2 regions of the Achromobacter sp. SX5 genome follow, and region 2 is predicted to be linked to the other one. Evidence: riboswitches for the same ligand, from Rfam matches in the RefSeq annotation. Region 2 holds a riboswitch; the other holds the start of a gene.

Region 1 (4,408 bases), 1.2 Mb from region 2:
CATGCCGCCGGAGGAACACATACTCTGGTGCGTGCGCGTGGCCAAGCGCTATCTGGAGATGGGCTGGACCTCGGCCGTCGGCGCGGCGGCCGCCAAGCCGCGCCTGGACGTGGTGCTGCGCAACGCGATCGACGCGGGGGAATGCCCCGGCCCCCGCTACCTGGCGGGCAGCCAGGAGATCACCACGATCGGCGCGCTGGGCGACAACACGCTGCCGCACATGCCGTTCGATGAACTCAGCTTCGGCAGCGTCTGCAGCGGCCCCGAAGAGATCCGGCGGTCGGCGCGCACCTTCATCAAGTACGGCGTCGACCACCTGAAGATCAATCTGTCGGGCGAGTACATCGCCGGGCTGCCGGCCGAAATGTCGCCATTCTCGGAAGAGGAGATCGCCATGCTGGCGGCCGAGGCCAAGCGTTTCGGCAAGCGCGTGGCGGCGCACGCGCGTTCGAGCGAATCGGTCAAGCAATGCGTGCGGCACGGCATCGAGATGATCTATCACGCCAGCTTCGCCGACGACGAGGCGCTCGACATGCTGGAAGCCAACAAGGACAGGCACTTCGTGGCGCCGGGCATCGGCTGGCTGGTTCGCACCGCCTTCCATGCTTCCGACTACGGCATCACGCCCGCCGCCGCCGAGCAGATGGGCTACAAGCGCGAACTGGAGATCGCCGCCGAATCGCTGCGCAAGATGCACCGGCGCGGCATACGCATCCTGCCTGGCGGAGACTACGGCTTCGCCTGGATGCCGCACGGAACCAACGCCTCCGATCTCCAGTATTTCGTGGATTATGTCGGCATGACGCCCACCGAGGCGCTGGTGTCGGCCACCCGGCTGGGCGGGGAGATCATGCAGCGGCCGCACGAGCTGGGCATGCTGCGTCCCGGCTATCTGGCGGACGTGGTCATGGTCGACGGCAATCCGCTGGAGGACCTGTCGCTGCTGATCGACCCGGACCGCATCAGCCTGGTGATGAAGGACGGGCGGATCTGCAAGAACGCCTGCCCGCCGGGCGCGGAAGGCGCGCCGCCGCGCGCCGTCGAGCAGGACAGCAGGGAAGCGGTCGCGGCGCATTGAGCGCCGCAGGGCTCAGGCCCGGCCCATGCCCGCCTGGACGCTGGCCGCCAGCATCTGGGCGGTCGCGGCCGACAGCGTCCATCCCAGGTGGCCGTGGCCGGTGTTGTAGAACACCCCCGGCCGCTTGCCGGGGCCGACCCTGGGCATCATGTTCGGCGTCATCGGGCGCAGCCCGCACCACGGCACCACGCGCGCGGTGCGCACGCCGGGGAAGTGGCGGCGGGTCCAGTCCACCAGCGGCTGCACGCGTTCGGCCCGGATGTCCAGGTTGAACCCGTTGAATTCCGCCGTGCCGGCCACGCGGAAGCGGTCGCCCAGGCGGCTGGTGACGATCTTGGCGGCCTCGTCCAGCAGGCTCACGCAGGGCGCGGCGGCGCGGCTGGCCTCGTCGTCCAGGTGCACGCTGATCGAATAGCCCTTGACCGGGTAGATGTTGAGCGAGTCTCCGAGCTGCCGCGCGAACTGGCGGCTGGCCGCGCCGGCGCAGATCACCACGGCGTCGGCCGATTCCTGGCGGGCCGGCAGCGCGCCTGCCGCCAGGTCCAGACGGTAGGCGCCGCCCTCGTGCGCGATGGCGGTGATGTCGGCGTCCTGCACGAACCGCACGCCGCGGCGCTGGCAGGCGCGGGCCAGGCCGCTGGTGAACTTGTGGATGTCGCCGGTGGCGTCCGACGGCGTGTAGAAGCCGGCGTGGCAGGCGGTCTGCAGGGCCGGCTCGATGCGGCGCGCTTCTTCCGCGGTTACCTCGTAGCGCTCCAGCCCGCCTTGCCGCAGCAGCGCGTTGGCGCGGCGCGCGGTGTCGAAGCTGGCCGCGTCGTGGTAGATGTGCAGGATGCCGCGGCGCTCCAGGTCGAAATCGATGCCTTCTTCTTCGGCCATGGCGTAAAGGTGCTGGCGCGCCTCGATGGCCAGGCGGGTGGTCTCGATGGTGTTCTGGCGATAGTTGCGGATCTGCCCGATGAACTGGGCCAGCCAGGAATACTTGTGCCAGCCCGGACGCGGATTGAGCAGCAGCGGGGCGTCGTGGCGGCCCAGCCAGCGCAGGCCTTTCATGATGGTGGACACGCTGTTCCAGACCTCGGCGTTGCTGGCCGACAGCTGGCCGCCGTTGGCGTAGGAAGTCTCCATGGCGGGGTAGCGCTGGCGGTCGTAGACGGTGACGTCGAATCCCAGCTTGTTCAGGGCATGGGCGGACGTGACGCCGGTGATGCCGGCGCCGATGATGGCGATGCGGGGCATGGTCGCTCCAAGGGTAGGGTGGCCGCGGCCACCCGGCCGCAGCACCCCATCTGTCTTGGTACCTGAGAGTTTCACGCGCCGCGCGGAGGGCGGCGGGTTCCCCTTCGGTGGGCGCGCGCGGCGCCGCTCTCCAGATTGTCTAGACCGCGCAGTCCTGGTTGCCTGAGAGTTTCCGGGGCGGTTGCTCCGTCGGCGCCTGCCGCGGCGGGCAGGTCTCTTCTGCGGGGTTTTGGATCGACGCGGGCAGAATAGCCAAAATCCGGCGGCGTGGGACCAGGGGTTAGTCCCAGTAGCCGTTCGTTTTGTCCCTGTTATATCGCCTGTTACCTCTCTGTTGAACTGTTCATTCCTGGTAAAGGCTTGAGGCGGGGGGATGCGCTATAACCGACGTTCACGCATCACATTGCCGCAAGCCGCCGGCTCGCGGACCCATACATGCCTCGTATCACCCGCCGTCCGTCCCTGATCCTGCTCGCCGCCCTGACGGGCGCCGTGGCCGGATGCTCCTCCCCCAAGCCCGCGTACGAGAAGGAGGACTTCACCCAGAACGACACCTACTCGCGCGGCGTCGCCGCCAGCAGCGTGGCCGCCTGCGACGCGGGCCGGCGGGCCTTGCTGAGCCAGGGCTATCTGATCGACCGCTTCGAGTCGGCGCGCGTGACCGGGCACAAGAATTTCCAGGCCGAGGACGGCCAGCATACGCAGATCAGCTTCAATATCGAATGCGCCGCCGATGGCGCGTCGAACGAGCGCTCGACGGTGTTCGCCACCGCGATGCAGGACCGCTATTCGATCAAGCGCACCGCCAATTCGGCCAGCGTGGGCGTGAGCGTGCTGGGCCAGGTGTCCATGCCGTTCGGCGCCAGCGACGATTCGCTGGTCAAGACCGCCAGCCAGACGGTGGCGCGGCCCCAGTTCTACGACGGATTTTTCCAGCTGTTGCAGCGCTTCCTGCCGGACGCGCAGGCCGCTTCGGCGCCGCAGCCGGCGCCGGCCGGACGCGGCAAGACGCCGCCCAAGCCCGCGCCGGCCGAGCCCGCGGTGTCGCCGGACGCGCCGGCCGACACCTTGAACCCGGCGGCCGCCAGTGATACGCCGGCCGCCAATGGCAAGGCCGCGCCCGCGGACAGCAAGGCGGCCGCGCCTTCGGACAGCAAGGCGGCGCCGGCGGGCAGCCCGCCGCCGGCAGGCGCCGACGCCGCCAAGTAAGGCCGCGCCGGGCCGCCGCTTTGCCGTAGCGCAAATTGCCGTTGCAAGCCGGTTCGCCGCGGCGCGCGCCTGCGGCGATAATGCCGGCCATGACATACCAATTCCTGAAAATGCTCCACGTGGCGGCCGTGGTCGCCTGGCTGGGCGGCTCGCTGTTCGTGTCGCTGTTCCTGCTGTCCTCGCAGCCCCAGGAAGGCGGCGAAGCCCCGAAAGAAAGCAGGATGCTCGGCGCGCTGCGCCGCTGGACCCTGTACGTGACCACGCCGGCCATGGTGCTGGCCTGGCTGGTCGGCCTGCACCTGGCCGTGACCTTCGGCTGGTTCATCATGAACTGGATCTGGGTGAAGATCGCCATCGCGCTGGCGCTGTCGGCGCTGCTGGGCGTCCAGAGCAAGGCCTTGCGCCGCATGGCCGGCGGCGGCGCGCAGCGTCCGCCGCTGATCGATTGGTACGCGCCGTTCACCGTGGTCGCGGCTTCCGCGATCGTCGCGCTGGTGGTCGTCAAGCCGTTCTGAACGTTTTCGGCGCGCCGCGCGCATATGCCGCGCGGCCATAACCAAACGCCCCGGCCATAAGCACCGAACGAAGTCTTCGTTCGCGCCGGGCGTGCCCGTCCCTAGAATCGTTTCTCTTATAACCGTTTAGGGCCTGTTCACACTAAAAGGAGCCACGCACAGGCCGGTAATCGGGCGCCAGGCTAGGCGCGCTCGCCGCCGCGTGGCTGTGCCACGCAAGGTGAGTGCAACGACGCCTGGCGCCCGATTACCGGCCTGCCCGAAGGGTGAGTACCCAAATGAGCGCCTCTCCGCGTTGCGAATGCTCGCCGGGGACCTGCCACGACTGCGCTTCGCGCCTTGATAGGCGCTCATTTGGGTACTCATG
Region 2 (4,408 bases):
GATGGAAATATCGGCGTTGCGGCGTTAAATAAAAATAAATATCATTTGTATTTCAAGGATTGAGTTCGCCCGTCCTATTTTGGGCGCGCCACCCACGGAGATACACATGGCCTACACACTGCCCCCCTTGCCGTACGCCTACGACGCGCTGGAGCCGCACATCGACGCGATGACGATGGAGATCCACTACAGCAAGCATCACCAGACCTACGTCAACAGCCTGAACGCCGCGCTGGAAGGGGCCGGCATCGCCGCCGACGAGCCGGTCGAAGCGCTGGTGGCGCGCCTGGAGCAGCTGCCCGAGGCCGTGCGCGGCGCGGTGCGCAACCACGGCGGCGGCCACGCCAACCACAGCCTGTTCTGGGCCGTGATGTCGCCGGCCGGCGGCGGCGCGCCCGACGGCGCGCTGGCCGCCGCCATCGCGTCCGAGCTGGGCGGCATGGACGCGTTCCGCGAGGCGTTCACCAAGGCCGCGCTGACCCGTTTCGGTAGCGGCTGGGCCTGGCTCTCGGTCACGCCCGAGGGCCGGCTGACGGTCGAGAGCAGCGCCAACCAGGACAGCCCGCTGATGCACGGCAATACGCCCATCCTGGGGCTGGACGTCTGGGAGCATGCCTATTACCTGAAGTACCAGAACCGCAGGCCGGAATACATCGCGGCCTTCTACAATGTCGTCAACTGGCCTGAAGTGGCGCGCCGCTACGCCGCGGCGCAGCGCTGAACGCGACTCTCTGAAGGAGGGCAGCGCCGTATGAATACCTTCAGCCGCCATCGTGTGCGGCCCGCCGCCACCAGCATCAGCGTCTGGACGCTGGCCGTGCTGGTTTCCTGCCTGGCCCTGCACCAGTTGTGGGCGTACCTGGACGTGCGCGCGCCGCACGTGGCCGACGCCTTGCTGGGCGGGCTGGTGGCGGCCGCCGCGACGGCGCTGGGCACCGTGCCCATCCTGTTCGCCCGCAGCATTCCGCAGAAACTGCAGGACAGCATGTTCGGCTTCGGCGCCGGCGTGATGCTGGCGGCCAGCGCCTTCTCACTGGTGGCGCCCGGCATCGCCGCGGCGCGCGGGCTGGGCTACGGCCCCTGGGGGGCAGGGCTTACGGTGGCGGGCGCCGTGCTGCTGGGGGCCGCGGTGCTGCTGCTCATGGACCGCACGCTGCCGCACGAGCATTTCATCAAGGGACGCGAAGGCATCGAGGCGCACCGGCTGCGCCGCACCTGGCTGTTCGTGTTCGCCATCACGCTGCACAACCTGCCCGAGGGCCTGGCCATCGGCGTGGGCTACGCCGGCAACGATCCCTTGCGCGGCACCGCGCTGGCCACCGGCATCGCGATCCAGGACATCCCCGAGGGGCTGGTGGTGGCCGTGGCGCTGCTGGCCGCGGGCTATCCGCGGGCCTTCGCGGCGGCGCTGGGCATGCTGTCGGGCATGGTCGAGCCCCTGGGCGCGGTGCTGGGCGCGGCCGTGGTCGGCTGGTCGGCGCCGATGCTGCCCTGGGGCCTGGGCTTCGCCGCCGGCGCCATGCTGTTCGTCATCAGCCACGAGATCATCCCCGAGTCGCACCGCAAGGGGCACGAGGTCTACGCCACCTGCGGGCTGATGCTGGGCTTCGTGCTGATGATGCTGCTGGATACCGCGTTGGGCTAGCACGGGCCGCGGTTCCCATTCCCTGCCGATGGCTTTCGTTGTATGCTTTCGCCGCTGTCACGCATGTTGCGGGAGAGAGCGGCCTGTCCATCCGGCCGCCGCCGAAGGCGCAATTCGCCCGGAATCGCTCAGGTAACCCATACCGCCCATGCTTGCCCCGTCCCGGTTTATCACCGCGTGGACACGGCAAAACAGTACTCTGGAGAGACCTGGCGCCGCCCCTGAAACAAGGGACATGTCGAGCAGCCCAGGCGCCGAAGGTGCAAACCCGCCTAGCGGGGCAACTCTCAGGCAAAAGGACAGAGGGGCGGAAGATTCAGCCGTAGTGCAGGGCGCAGCCCGCCTGGCACCACCGGCATTCCGTAACCCTGGCAACCAAGCCGCCCCGGAGTTTCCGCGCATGTCCGCAACCCTCAAACGCACCCCGCTAGCCGAAGAACACGTCGCCGCCGGCGCCCGAATGGTCGATTTCGGCGGCTGGGACATGCCGCTGGCCTACGGCTCGCAACTGGAAGAGCACCACGCCGTGCGCCAGGACGCGGGCATGTTCGACGTCTCGCACATGCTGAACGTGGACATTGCCGGCCCGGACGCATTCGCCTTCCTGCAGCGCCTGGTCGCCAACGACGTGGCCAAGCTGACCGTGCCCGGCAAGGCGCTGTACAGCTGCATGCTGAACCCGCAGGGCGGCGTGATCGACGATCTCATCATCTATTTCTTCGCCGCCGACGAATGGCGTGTGGTGGTCAACGCCGGCACCGCCGACAAGGACATCGCCTGGATGCAGCGCGTCAAGCAGGCCGGCGGTTTCGACGTGGCCATCACGGCCCGCCGCGACCTCGCCATGGTGGCCGTGCAGGGCCCCAACGCCCGCGCCAAGGTGTGGGCCGCGCGCCCGGCCTGGCAGGCCGCCACCGAGCCGCTGACCCCGTTCGTGGCCGCCGTGGTCGGCGATGACACGCTGGTGGCCCGCACCGGCTACACCGGCGAGGACGGCTTCGAAATCGTGCTGCCCGCCACCGAAGTGGTGCAGTTGTGGCGCGACCTGGCCGCCCAGGGCGTGCGTCCCTGCGGCCTGGGCGCGCGCGATACGCTGCGCCTGGAAGCCGGCATGAACCTCTACGGCCAGGACATGGACGAACTGATCCAGCCGAACCAGGCCGGCCTGACCTGGACGGTGTCGCTGAAGGACGCCGAGCGCCGCTTCATCGGCCGCGAGGCGCTGGAACAGTTCGCCACCCCGGCCGCCTTCCTCGGCCTGAAGCTGCAGGAACGCGGCGTCATGCGCGCGCACATGGCCGTGCGCACCAAGGACGGCATGGGCGAGCTGACCAGCGGCACCATGTCGCCCACGCTGGGCGTGTCCATCGGTTTCGCCCGCCTGCCGCAGAGCGTCAAGCCCGGCGACACGGTCGAGGTCGACATCCGCGGCAAATGGGTGCCCGCCCTGGCCTGCAAATTGCCCTTCGTGCGTAACGGCAAGGCCGTCGAACACTCGTAAACTCGAAGCTTCGCGCGGGACGCCATGGCCGCCCGCGCGAGGCGCGCAACACCATTCATCTACCCGTATTCCCAGGAGCTCCCATGAGTCTGCCCACCGATCGCAAGTACACCGAGTCCCATGAATGGGTCAAAGCCGAGGGCGACGTGTTCGTCGTCGGCATCACCGATACCGCCCAGGACCAGCTGGGCGACCTGGTTTTCGTCGGCGACGTGAAGGTCGGCGCCCAGCTGAAGGCCGGCGAGACCGCCGGCGTGGTCGAGTCGGTCAAGGCCGCCTCCGACATCTACGCGCCCGTGGCCGGCGAAATCGTCGCGTTCAACGAAGAACTCGAAAACAACCCCAACCTGATCAACGAATCCGCCTTCACCGCCTGGATCTTCAAGATCAAGCCGGTCAACGCCGCCGACGCCGACAAGCTGCTGGACGCCGCCGGCTACGAAGCCGTCGCCAACGGCTAAGCCGGTTCTTGCGCGGGCGGTCCGTCCGCCCGCGCAAGCCGCCATCGCGTCCGTCCCCGCCATCCCGAGATCTCCCCCCATGTCGCGCGCCCTAGACACCCATACCGACTTCATTCCCCGCCACATCGGCCCTTCCGACGCCGACCAGGCCGCCATGCTCGCCGTCATCGGCAGCCCCAGCCTGGACGCCCTGATCGACGAAGTCGTGCCGCCCAAGATCCGCAGCCAGGCCCCGCTGGCGCTGCCGCAGTCGCGCAGCGAAACCGACGTGCTGGCCGAGCTCAAGCAGATCGCCGGCCGCAACCAGGTCTACCGCAGCTACATCGGCCAGGGGTACTACGGCACCCACACGCCCAACGTGGTGCTGCGCAACATCCTCGAAAATCCCGCCTGGTACACGGCCTACACGCCGTACCAGCCCGAAATCTCGCAGGGCCGCCTTGAAGCCCTGCTGAACTACCAGACCATGGTCGCCGACCTGACCGGGCTGGACATCTCCAACGCCTCGTTGCTGGACGAAGGCACGGCCGCGGCCGAAGCCATGACGCTGGCGCGCCGCAGCGCCAAGTCCAAGAGCCAGGTATTCTTCGTCTCGCGCCATGTGCACCCCCAGACCCTCGAAGTCGTGCGCACGCGCGCCGAGGGCCTGGACATCGAACTGGCCGTGGGCGACGAGGCCGAAGGCCTGCCCGAGTGCTTCGGCGTGCTGCTGCAGTACCCGCACAGCACCGGCTCGGTGGCCGACTACCGCAAGCTGGCCGAGGCCGCGCACGCGCAGGGCGCGATCGTGGCCGTGGCCAC

What was found. A riboswitch is a leader RNA that binds a small molecule or an ion and turns the genes downstream of it on or off. The one in region 2 is predicted to bind glycine.
Region 1: it holds a riboswitch for glycine, as region 2 does, so the genes downstream of both, AC1M14_RS09445 (D-amino acid dehydrogenase) here and gcvT (glycine cleavage system aminomethyltransferase GcvT) in region 2, are expected to answer to the same signal.

Annotation. Positions count from the first base shown of each region.
Region 1 covers NZ_CM160041.1:2,002,134-2,006,541, forward strand. The annotation lists gene AC1M14_RS09440 (metal-dependent hydrolase family protein) at 1-1,078, shown strand, start outside; gene AC1M14_RS09445 (D-amino acid dehydrogenase) at 1,091-2,317, opposite strand; glycine riboswitch at 2,364-2,455, opposite strand; glycine riboswitch at 2,457-2,549, opposite strand; gene AC1M14_RS09450 (DUF2242 domain-containing protein) at 2,753-3,526, shown strand; gene AC1M14_RS09455 (CopD family protein) at 3,616-4,041, shown strand.
Region 2 covers NZ_CM160041.1:832,233-836,640, forward strand. The annotation lists gene AC1M14_RS03850 (superoxide dismutase) at 107-721, shown strand; gene AC1M14_RS03855 (ZIP family metal transporter) at 752-1,645, shown strand; glycine riboswitch at 1,705-1,800, shown strand; glycine riboswitch at 1,835-1,958, shown strand; gene gcvT (glycine cleavage system aminomethyltransferase GcvT) at 2,046-3,146, shown strand; gene gcvH (glycine cleavage system protein GcvH) at 3,230-3,607, shown strand; gene gcvP (aminomethyl-transferring glycine dehydrogenase) at 3,687-4,408, shown strand, end outside.